Collimonas fungivorans Ter331: one gene and its partner. Each later gene encodes a partner of the first gene's protein in a complex. Links are inferred from orthologs where the notes say so. Each region holds a gene or a part of one and is shown on either strand. Other genes may lie near its edges.

Region 1 (4,949 bases):
CTGAAATCCGCAGGAAAGTGCTTCCGCAAGGCCGGTTTCCACCAGACCTCGATGCAGGAGATCTGCACCGAAGTCGGCCTCGGCCCGGGCGCGGTGTACCGCTATTTCACCAGCAAGGATGCGATTATTGCGGCCATGGCGGAGGACGAAAGGCGCCAGGCGCGTACTTTGTTATCTGAATTCCACGATACCGACGACCTGCCGCAGGCGCTGTCCGCCATCACCCGCGCCTTCGCCCGCCGCTACGCAGCGATCAGCGACGCCGGCCTGATGACCGAGATTTACGCGGAAGGCTTGCGCAACAAGCGTGTGGGTGCGGTGATCAAGACGGCGGAGACGGAGTGGGTAGACGGCCTGGCCGACATGCTGCGCACCGCCCAGGAACGCGGCCAGATCGACCAGGCCCTGGATGCCCATGCGGCGGCGCTGCTGCTGACCGCCATGTGGGACGGCATCGTGATCCGCCAGGCCTACACGCCGGAACTGCCGGAAGCGATGCTGGGGCTGTTCGACGACATGCTCAAGCGCTGGCTGGCCAACGCCGTCCCGGCCGCCGGCAAACGGAGCAAACCGGCGCCGGCCCCGAAAACCGCGACGCCTGTCGCTGAGCCGCAACTGGATCTCAGCCCGCCCCCGGCACCTGCGCCCGCAGCAGAAAAACCGCTGACCCAGGCCGAAATCGACCTGCGGCAAATGAGCCTGATCTAAGTACGCCGCAACAGCTGCATCGGCCCGAACAGGGCCTGCATGCCGGCGTTGCCGATGAAGCTGAGATTGTATGGGTGCTCGGCGACTGCTTTCGGAAAGCGCGCAGTCACTGGGTAGGCATTCAGCTGCTCGGCGATTTTCCCCCACAACACCAGCGTCGGCAGATCCTCGCCGCGTTTGTCCGCGGCATCGGCCAGCCCCTGCAACACTGCCTGCATGAACGGCTGCCAGGCCTTGGCGTCCTTGACCGGCGGCACGTCCGGACGGAACACCAGCGAAGCGTTCAGCAGCAAAAATCCCCGTTTCACCATGTTGTCCTGCAGGTCGGCCAGCAGCTGGATCGCCTGTGAACCGTCCTTCTGCGCCTGCAACGCCACATCCGACATCGCATCGCCGGTCGTGTTTTCCAGCGCCAGCTGGCCATCGGCGACCAGCAGCATCTTCATGAAATTGCGCAGGGAAGTCGCGCGGTTGACCTGCTTCGACAGCCCCTTCTCCGACCACAGGGAGCCGACCGCGCCGTCCATGAAACAGACGCCGGTGGCGCTGGCCGCGCGCGGATAAGGTCCCTCGCCCACCAGCACATAACGCACCGCTTCCAGCGGCTGGGTGAAGGCGGCAAACATACGGCCCTCGGTAGGCAGGTAATCGGCCGCGGCCAAGTCCTTCAGGTAGGCCGGATTGGCTTGCGCCACCGCGCGCAAGCCGTGCTCCAGGATGGCGAGCCAGGAAGCATGCACGCCGGTCAACGCGGAACGGATTGAAGCAGGAAGAAAATCAGTCATAAATCGTCAAAAACAGGATTGATCAAACACAGGCTGCAAAAAATCCTGCAACTACAAAACGATATTGTCCGCGCCCGGCGCACCGAACAGCTGCTGCTTCAGCACATGCAGCTGGTCGCGCACCTGGGCGGCTTTTTCGAACTCCAGGTTCTTGGCGTGATCGACCATCTGCTTCTCCAGGCGCTTGATCTCCTTGCTCACCTGTTTCTCGCTCATCGCCTCGTACTTGGCCTGGTCCTGCGCCGCATGCAGCACTTCGCGCGCTTCCTGCGGGCTGTAGACGCCGTCGATCAATTCCTTGATCTGCTTGCTGATGCCGACCGGCGTGATGCCGTTGGCGGCATTGAAGGCGATCTGCTTGTTGCGGCGGCGCTCGGTTTCGTCGATGGCGCGGCGCATGGAATCGGTCATGCGGTCCGCATACAGGATCGCGGTGCCGTTCAGGTTACGCGCGGCGCGGCCTATGGTCTGGATCAGGCTGCGCTCGGAACGCAGGAAGCCTTCCTTGTCGGCATCCAGGATCGCCACCAGCGACACTTCAGGAATATCCAGGCCCTCGCGCAGCAGGTTGATGCCAACCAGCACGTCGAACGTGCCCAGGCGCAGGTCGCGGATGATTTCCACGCGCTCGACGGTTTCGATATCGCTGTGCAGGTAGCGCACCTTGATGCCGTTATCGCTCAGGAACTCGGTCAGCTGCTCCGCCATGCGCTTGGTCAGCGTGGTGACCAGCACCCGTTCGTTCTTCTTGATGCGGGCATTGGCTTCGTTCATCAGGTCGTCGACCTGGCTCAAGGCCGGCCGCACTTCGATCGCAGGATCGATCAGGCCGGTCGGCCGCACCACCTGCTCCACCACCTGGTCGGCATGCTGGTTTTCATAATCGGCCGGCGTGGCCGAGACAAAAATCGTCTGCCGCATCTTGCCTTCGAATTCATCGAAACGCAGCGGCCGGTTATCCAGCGCCGACGGCAGCCGGAAACCGTAATCCACCAGGTTGGTCTTGCGCGAGCGGTCGCCGTTGTACATGGCGTTCAGCTGGCCGATCAGCACGTGCGATTCGTCCAGGAACATCAGCGCATCCTGCGGCAGGTAATCGACCAGGGTCGGCGGCGGCTCGCCCGGCAAGGCGCCGCTCAGGTGGCGCGAATAGTTTTCGATGCCCTTGGTGAAACCGATTTCCTGCATCATTTCCAGATCGAAACGGGTGCGCTGCTCAATGCGCTGCTCTTCAATCAGTTTATTTTCCTTACGGAAAAATTCGAGCCGGTCGCGCAGTTCATCCTTGATGGTTTCGATGGCGCGCAGCACGGTGGCGCGCGGCGTTACATAGTGCGAACCGGGATAGACGGTGAAGCGCGGGATCTTTTGCCGCACGCGGCCGGTGAGCGGGTCGAACAGCTGCAAGCTGTCGATTTCATCGTCGAACATCTCGATGCGCAAGGCCAGCTCGGCATGCTCGGCCGGAAAGACGTCGATGGTGTCGCCGCGCACGCGGAAGGTGCCGCGGCCGAAATCGATCTCGTTGCGCGTGTATTGCATCTGGATCAGGCGCGCGATGACGTCGCGCTGGCTGACCTTGTCCTTGGCGCGCAAGGTCAGGATCATCTGGTGGTATTCGTTGGGATTACCGATACCGTAGATCGCCGACACCGTTGCCACAATGACCACATCGCGCCGTTCCATCAGCGATTTGGTGCAGGACAGGCGCATCTGTTCTATGTGCTCATTGATCGAGGAATCTTTCTCGATGAACAAGTCGCGCTGCGGCACATAGGCTTCCGGCTGGTAATAATCGTAGTAGCTGACGAAATACTCGACGGCGTTGTGCGGGAAAAACTCGCGGAACTCGCTGTACAGCTGGGCCGCCAGCGTCTTATTGGGAGCGAAGACGATCGCCGGCCGCCCCATGCGGGCGATCACGTTGGCCATCGTATAGGTCTTGCCGGAGCCGGTCACCCCCAGCAAGGTCTGGTAGAACAGGCCGTCTTGCAGGCCCTCGGCGAGCTTGTCGATGGCCTCAGGCTGGTCGCCGGCCGGCTGGAACGGCTGGAACAGCTTGTACGGCGAATTCGGAAAAGTGACGATTTTGGACTCGTCGACAGTGCTCTGAACCTGTGATATGTCAGCCATGGGCTTCGACCTTTGGTAAAATAGACGGTAGTAAATCCGCGCCGATCAGCGATTTGTCTCGTGACCCGGCACAGCATTCAACCCGGCCGCAAAATCTCTTTTGCAGCCAACTTTTTATGTTATCACGATGAACGCACCTCTTTCAGCCTCCCTCTTTACCGCCATCGAAATGGCGCCACGCGATCCTATCCTCGGCATCACCGAGGGTTTCAATGCGGACCAGAATCCAGGCAAGACCAACCTCGGCGTCGGCGTCTATTACGATGACAACGGCAAGGTGCCGCTGCTGGAATGCGTGCAAAAGGCGGAAGCGCTGCTGATCGAAAAACTGGCGCCGCGCACCTACCTGCCGATCGAAGGCCTGGCGGCTTACGACAAGGCTGTGCAAGAACTGGTATTTGGGGCCGACAGCGCCGTAGTTCAAGAGAAGCGCGCGATCACCGTGCAAGCCATCGGCGGCACCGGCGCGCTGAAACTGGGCGCCGATTTCCTCAAGCGCTTCAGCGCCGACAACACGCAAGTCTGGATCAGCGATCCAAGCTGGGAAAACCACCGCGCGCTGTTCGAATCGGCCGGCTTCACCGTCAACAATTATCCTTACTATGACCCGGCCACCCGCGGCGTCAACTTCAGCGGCATGCTGGATGCGCTGAAATCGATGCCGAGCGGTTCGGTCGTCCTGCTGCACGCCTGCTGCCACAACCCGACCGGCGCCGACCTCAGCGATGCCGAATGGACCCAGGTCATCGACGTCGTCACCCAGCGCGGCCTGGTGCCCTTCCTCGACATGGCCTACCAGGGCTTTGGCGACGGCATCGAAGCCGACGGCCAGGTAGTGCGCCGCTTCACCGAAGCAGGCGGCCCGGTGTTCGTATCGAACTCGTTCTCGAAATCGTTCTCGCTGTACGGCGAACGCGTCGGCGCCCTGAGCATCGTCGCCGCCAGCAAGGAAGAAGCCGGCCGCGTGCTGTCGCAACTCAAGCGCGTGGTGCGCACCAACTACTCCAACCCGCCGATCCACGGCGGCCAGGTAGTCGCCACCGCCCTGGCCTCGCCAGAGCTGCGCAAGCTGTGGGAAGAAGAACTGGCCGGCATGCGCGTACGCATCCGCGAAATGCGCCACCTGCTGGTGAAAAAACTGAAGGAACAGGCCCCAGGCCACGACTTCGATTTCGTCACCAAGCAACGCGGCATGTTCTCCTACTCCGGCCTGACCAAGGCCCAGGTCGAACGCCTGCGCGACGAATTCTCGATCTACGCCGTCGACACCGGCCGCATCTGCGTGGCCGCGCTCAATACCAAAAATATTGATAATGTTGTCGC
Region 2 (5,035 bases), 2.8 Mb from region 1 along the record:
TGAGCGAGGCGCCGACCAGCGCCAGCGCAGGCGAACTGGCCTGCCACAGCAGCAACAGGCCGAGCGCCTCTACCGAGAAACAGACGATCGCCACGCGGAAACCGCCGAAGCGCAAGATGGTGCTGGCGAACAGCAGGCGCGCGCCGACAAAGAAGGTGCCGAACAGGGTCAGGCAAAATGCCGCGTTGGGCCATTGGTGGCTGGCATAAAACAAGGTGATGAAAGTGGCGATGGAACCGAAACCGATCGAGCCCAGGGCCAGGCCCATGCCGTGTGGAAATACTTTGCGCAATACGTGCTGGAACGGCAAGTGTTCGCCGCGCACCACGGCTGTCGCCGTTTTCAGGCGCGCCAGCAGGAAACCGCCGAGCGACAGCACGGTCACCGTGGCGCCTACCGCCGCCAGACCCCAGGCATGGTGGATCACCACGCCCAGCGGCGCACCGATAGCCAGTGCGCCATAAGTGGCGATGCCGTTCCAGGAAATCATGCGCGCCGTGTGCTGGGCGCCGACCCGGCCTATGCCCCAGGTAATCGCGCCGGTGCCGACCATGCTTTCGCCGCAGCCAAGCACCAGCCGGCCGATCAGCAGGATCGCCAGGCTCAGCGCCGGCATGTGCGGAAAGAATCCCGCCGCCAGCAGGAACACGCCGCTCACGCTGCAGCCGGCCAGGCCGCGCAGGACGGCGGTCTTGGGGCCGACCGAATCGGCCATGCGGCCGGCGAACGGCCGGCTCAGCAAGGTCGCCAGGTACTGCATGCTGATCGCCAGGCCGGCCAGCACCGAGCTGTAGCCGAGGTCGGTATGGACGTAGCCGGGCAGCACCGCCAGCGGTATGCCGATTGCCAGGTAGCAAATGAATGTAAAAAATGCAGTAGAAACGATGTGGAACGTGATGGCGGTCCCGGACAGCGGCTGGCTGGCGCGGTCGAGACTAACTTCTTCGGACATGGCGGGCGACGACTTGGTTGATTGGGTGGATGACTGCGAAGGGGATTGATGCAATGCAGTATTTTACTCTCCTGGCCCCGATGCTGCTGGCGGCTGCCATTGGCGCGATGACGGCATGCTGCTGTCGGCCGCGACCGTTGCCTGAGGGTTGCAGGATCGTTGCATGAGCGTTGCATCGGCCAACCGCCCGCGCAGCTTATAATGGCGGGATGCAAAATCTTCTTCATAACCTCAATCCAGAACAGCTCGCGGCAGTCACCCTGCCGGCGCAATCCGCACTCATCCTGGCCGGCGCCGGCTCCGGCAAGACGCGCGTGCTGACCACCCGCATCGCCTGGCTGATCCAGACCGGCCAGGTATCGCCGTCGGGCGTGCTGGCGGTGACGTTCACCAACAAGGCGTCGAAGGAAATGATGACGCGCTTGTCGGCGATGTTGCCGATCAATACACGCGGCATGTGGATAGGGACTTTCCACGGCCTGTGCAATCGCCTGCTGCGCGCCCATTACCGCGACGCCGCCTTGCCGCAGACTTTCCAGATACTGGATTCGCAGGACCAGCTGTCGGCAATTAAGCGTTTGCTGAAATCGCTCAATGTCGACGATGAAAAATACCCGCCGCGCAACCTGATGTACTTCATCAACGGCGCCAAGGACCAGGGCTTGCGCGCCAACGAGGTCGAAGCCAACGACGATTACAACCGCAAGTTCGTCGAGCTGTACGACCTGTACGACCAGCAATGCCAGCGCGAAGGCGTGGTCGATTTCGCCGAGCTGCTGCTGCGCACCTATGAACTGCTGAGCCGCAACCAGCCGCTGCGCGAGCACTACCAGTCGCGCTTCAAGCACATCCTGGTGGACGAGTTCCAGGACACCAACGACCTGCAATACAAATGGCTCAAGCTGATGGCGGGCCAGCGCGGCGCGGTGTTTGCGGTGGGCGACGACGACCAGAGCATCTATGCCTTCCGCGGCGCCAATGTCGGCAACATGAGTGCGTTCGAGCATGAGTTCCGGGTCGAGAACCTGATCAAGCTGGAGCAGAATTACCGTTCCCACGGCCATATCCTGGACAGCGCCAATACCCTGATCGCCAACAACAGCAAGCGGCTCGGCAAGAACCTGCGGACCGACGCCGGCCACGGCGAGCCGGTGCGCATCTACGAAGCCACCAGCGACCTGCAGGAAGCGCAGTGGATCATCGAAGAAACCAAGAGCCTGATCAACGAAGGCGCCAGCCGCAGCGAAATCGCGGTGCTGTACCGCTCCAATGCGCAGTCGCGCGTGATCGAACATGCCCTGGTGGCGTCCGGCATCCCTTATCGGGTGTACGGCGGCCAGCGCTATTTCGAACGCGCCGAGGTCAAGCACGCGATTGCCTACCTGCAGCTGATGGACAATCCGCACAACGATTCGGCCTTTCTGCGCGTGGTGAATTTCCCGGCGCGCGGCATCGGCGCGCGCTCGCTGGAGCAGCTGCAGGACGCGGCCAAGCAATACGGCATCTCCTTGTATGCAGCGGTGCCGTATGTAGCCGGCAAGGCTGGCGCCACGCTCGGTTCCTTCCTCAAGCTGATCGAAGGCGGGCGCTTTGAAACCCAGCATCTGCCGTTGCCGGAAATGGTGCAGGTGGTGCTCGACCTGAGCGGCCTGTTGCAGCACTACCAGAATGAAAAAGAAGGCGCCGACCGCATCGAGAATCTGGAGCAGCTGGTGAATGCCGCGACCCTGTTTGTTTCGGAAGAAGGATTCGGCATCGATGCGCCGGCCTTGCTTGGGCCCAAGGCGCAAGCGGTGTCAGGAGCGGCCATCACGACCGCCGACGGCATCGAAGTGTTCGATGCCGATGCGCCGCTGTCCGCGGTGATGTCGCCATTGTCGGCCTTCCTTTCGCATGCGTCGCTGGAGGCTGGCAATAACCAGGCTCAGGCTGGCGAGGAAGCCTTGCAGCTGATGACGGTGCACTCGGCCAAAGGCCTGGAGTTCGACGCGGTGTTCATTACCGGCCTGGAAGAGGGATTGTTCCCGCACGAGAATTCGCAGAAAGAGGACGCCGGCGTGGAAGAAGAGCGGCGCCTGATGTATGTCGCCATCACGCGTGCGAAAAAACGGCTGTACATGAGTTTTTCGCAGACCCGGATGCTGCATGGCCAGACCCGCTACAACATGCGCTCGCGCTTCTTCGACGAATTGCCGGAAGATGCGCTGAAGTGGCTGTCGCCCAAGGTGCAGCAGCATAGCTGGTTCGCCAACGCCAAATCGGCCTGGGACGAGGCGCCTGAGAAAGCTGCCAACAATATCTCCAAGAACTTCGGCCGGCGCGATATCGGCTGGCGCATTGGCGAGAACGTGGCGCACCTGAAGTTCGGCGAAGGCGTGATCGTGAATATCGAAGGCAGCGGCGGCAATGCGCGCGCCCACATCAACTTCGGCAGGCATGGCATGAAACTGTTGGACCTGAGCGTGGCGAAGCTGGAGAAGATTGCGTAGGGTGGGCACCTGTGCCCACGCGTGGCCTCGAATTCATCGTCACGCGGTATTGGCGGCAACGCGTGGGCAAAAAAAACTTGCCCACCCTACGTTCTGACCCGCCCCCGGTTCTTATTCCTGAGCGCCGGTTTCCTGCAGCGGCGGCAAATCAGCCTCAGGCCGGCCGAAGATGTGGGTATAAGTCGGATAAAAAGAGCAGTACATCACTACCGTCAATGCGATCGATAGCGGCAGCAGGATCATGAGCGTGACCGATTGGCTGCCGACCAGGACAGCTATCAATACGCTGATGATCGCCGGCAGCACGACGCCGATGGCGGCCCACGCCAGTCCATAGACGGCGAATGCTTTCAATTCGCGCGAGACGGCAAAGAAGCTGTAGAAAACGGCTTTCCGCACACCCATTTCTTTCCACATGATCAGCGGCGCCGCATACCAGAATGCCATTGCCGCCGGGAGGTAGACCACGGCGGAAAACAACATCGCCAGCGACATGCTGGAATCCTGTATTTCCTTCGGGTCAGGCGTGCTTTCGCCAGTCACGGTTTGCCAGAACAGGCCGCCGTCAATCAACGATGATGCCGCCAGCGCGATGACAGCCGCGATCAGATACAACACGCCCAGGAGCAATAATTTCTGTAGTGCCGGCGAGCGGAAACCTACCATCAGCAGATTCGGGTAGACGCGTTTGCCCTGCTCGATATTCACACAAGCCTGCATAAAGGACATGGCGAACACTGGCACCAGGACCAGCGGTAATATTCGTCCCAGCAGCGGCACGACGTTCAGCAGCAGCATCGCGAACATATACGCCAGGAATAAGGTGGAGATCTCGGCCGGTTGCTTGCGGAATAGCGCAAACCCCTCCTTGATCCATATCCATCCGGTTTTGGCAGGCAGTTTTTCCATTATTTATCTAATCAGTACAGGTTTGGCGCCGGATGGGCGACGCGCTGCCGCAGGATCCGCTCGAAATGGCCGGGGTCGTGCGGCGTCAGTATTTCTGCTTCGCGCGGCAAATAAAAATCGTACAGCCGCGACAGCCAGAAGCGCAAGGCGCCGGCGCGCAGCATCGCTTGCCAGGCAGTTTGTTCGTCGGCGCTGAACGGCCGCACCGCATGATACGCATCGAGCATCGCTCTTGTCCGGCTGTCGTCAAGCTTGCCGCTGGCCAGGTCTATGCACCAGTCGTTGACCGTGACCGCCAGGTCAAACAGCCAGGTATCGCAGCCGGCGAAATAGAAATCGAAAAATCCTGTCAGCCGCTCGCCGTCGAACATCACGTTGTTGCGGAACAGGTCGGCGTGCACCGGTCCGTTCGGCAATCGGCTATATGTTTGCGAGGCGGCGAAATTTTCCTGGAACGCCATTTCGTCGCGCAGCAGCTGTTGCGCTTCTTGCGGTAGGTAGGGCAGCACCACCGGCGTAGTTTCGCGCCACCAGGAAAGGCCGCGCAGATTCGGCTGGCGAATCGGGAAATCCTGCGCCGCCAGGTGCATCTTTGCCAGCATCGCGCCCACGGCTGCGCAATGCACGGGCGCCGGCGCCAGCTGGCAATCGCCTTCCAGCTTGGTGACGATGGCGGCCGGCTTGC

What was found. The genes of interacting proteins can lie anywhere in the genome.
Region 2: the proteins of uvrB (region 1) and CFU_RS03740 are in contact, whole or in part, in a crystal structure (PDB 7EGT), measured with the Thermus thermophilus proteins. The link is inferred for Collimonas fungivorans Ter331 from one-to-one orthologs. Residues at the interface, in WP_096411307.1 of Thermus thermophilus: Glu23, Leu25, Arg26, Asp27, Gly28, Glu29, Arg30, Phe31, Arg55, Glu326, Asp327, Phe328, Glu379, Ser382, Gln383, His398, Gly400, Arg401; in WP_096412145.1 of Thermus thermophilus: His654, Arg656, Phe657, Gln666, Asp668, Glu669, Lys680, Arg681, Leu682, Ser683, Lys685, Tyr686, Ala687.

The regions. Positions count from the first base shown.
Region 1 is NC_015856.1:3,677,752-3,682,700, forward strand. The notes cover bases 1,086-3,980. They hold uvrB (excinuclease ABC subunit UvrB), read right to left. Parts: upstream 3,627-3,980; coding sequence 1,545-3,626; downstream 1,086-1,544. Other genes in these bases: CFU_RS16160 (uracil-DNA glycosylase), read right to left, coding at 1,086-1,493; CFU_RS16170 (aromatic amino acid transaminase), read left to right, coding at 3,754-3,980. Outside these bases: CFU_RS16155 (TetR/AcrR family transcriptional regulator), read left to right, coding at 1-708; more of CFU_RS16160, read right to left, coding at 705-1,085; more of CFU_RS16170, read left to right, coding at 3,981-4,949. UniProt on the Escherichia coli protein: The UvrABC repair system catalyzes the recognition and processing of DNA lesions. A damage recognition complex composed of 2 UvrA and 2 UvrB subunits scans DNA for abnormalities.
Region 2 is NC_015856.1:847,160-852,194, forward strand. Bases 821-3,801 are described here. They hold CFU_RS03740 (UvrD-helicase domain-containing protein), read left to right. Parts: upstream 821-1,161; coding sequence 1,162-3,441; downstream 3,442-3,801. Other genes in these bases: CFU_RS03735 (MFS transporter), read right to left, coding at 821-952; CFU_RS03745 (BPSS1780 family membrane protein), read right to left, coding at 3,553-3,801. In the rest of the region: more of CFU_RS03735, read right to left, coding at 1-820; more of CFU_RS03745, read right to left, coding at 3,802-4,350; CFU_RS03750 (homoserine kinase), read right to left, coding at 4,362-5,035. UniProt on the Escherichia coli protein: A helicase with DNA-dependent ATPase activity. Unwinds DNA duplexes with 3'-5' polarity. Translocates on single-stranded DNA with 3'-5' polarity. Initiates unwinding more efficiently from a nicked substrate than double-stranded DNA.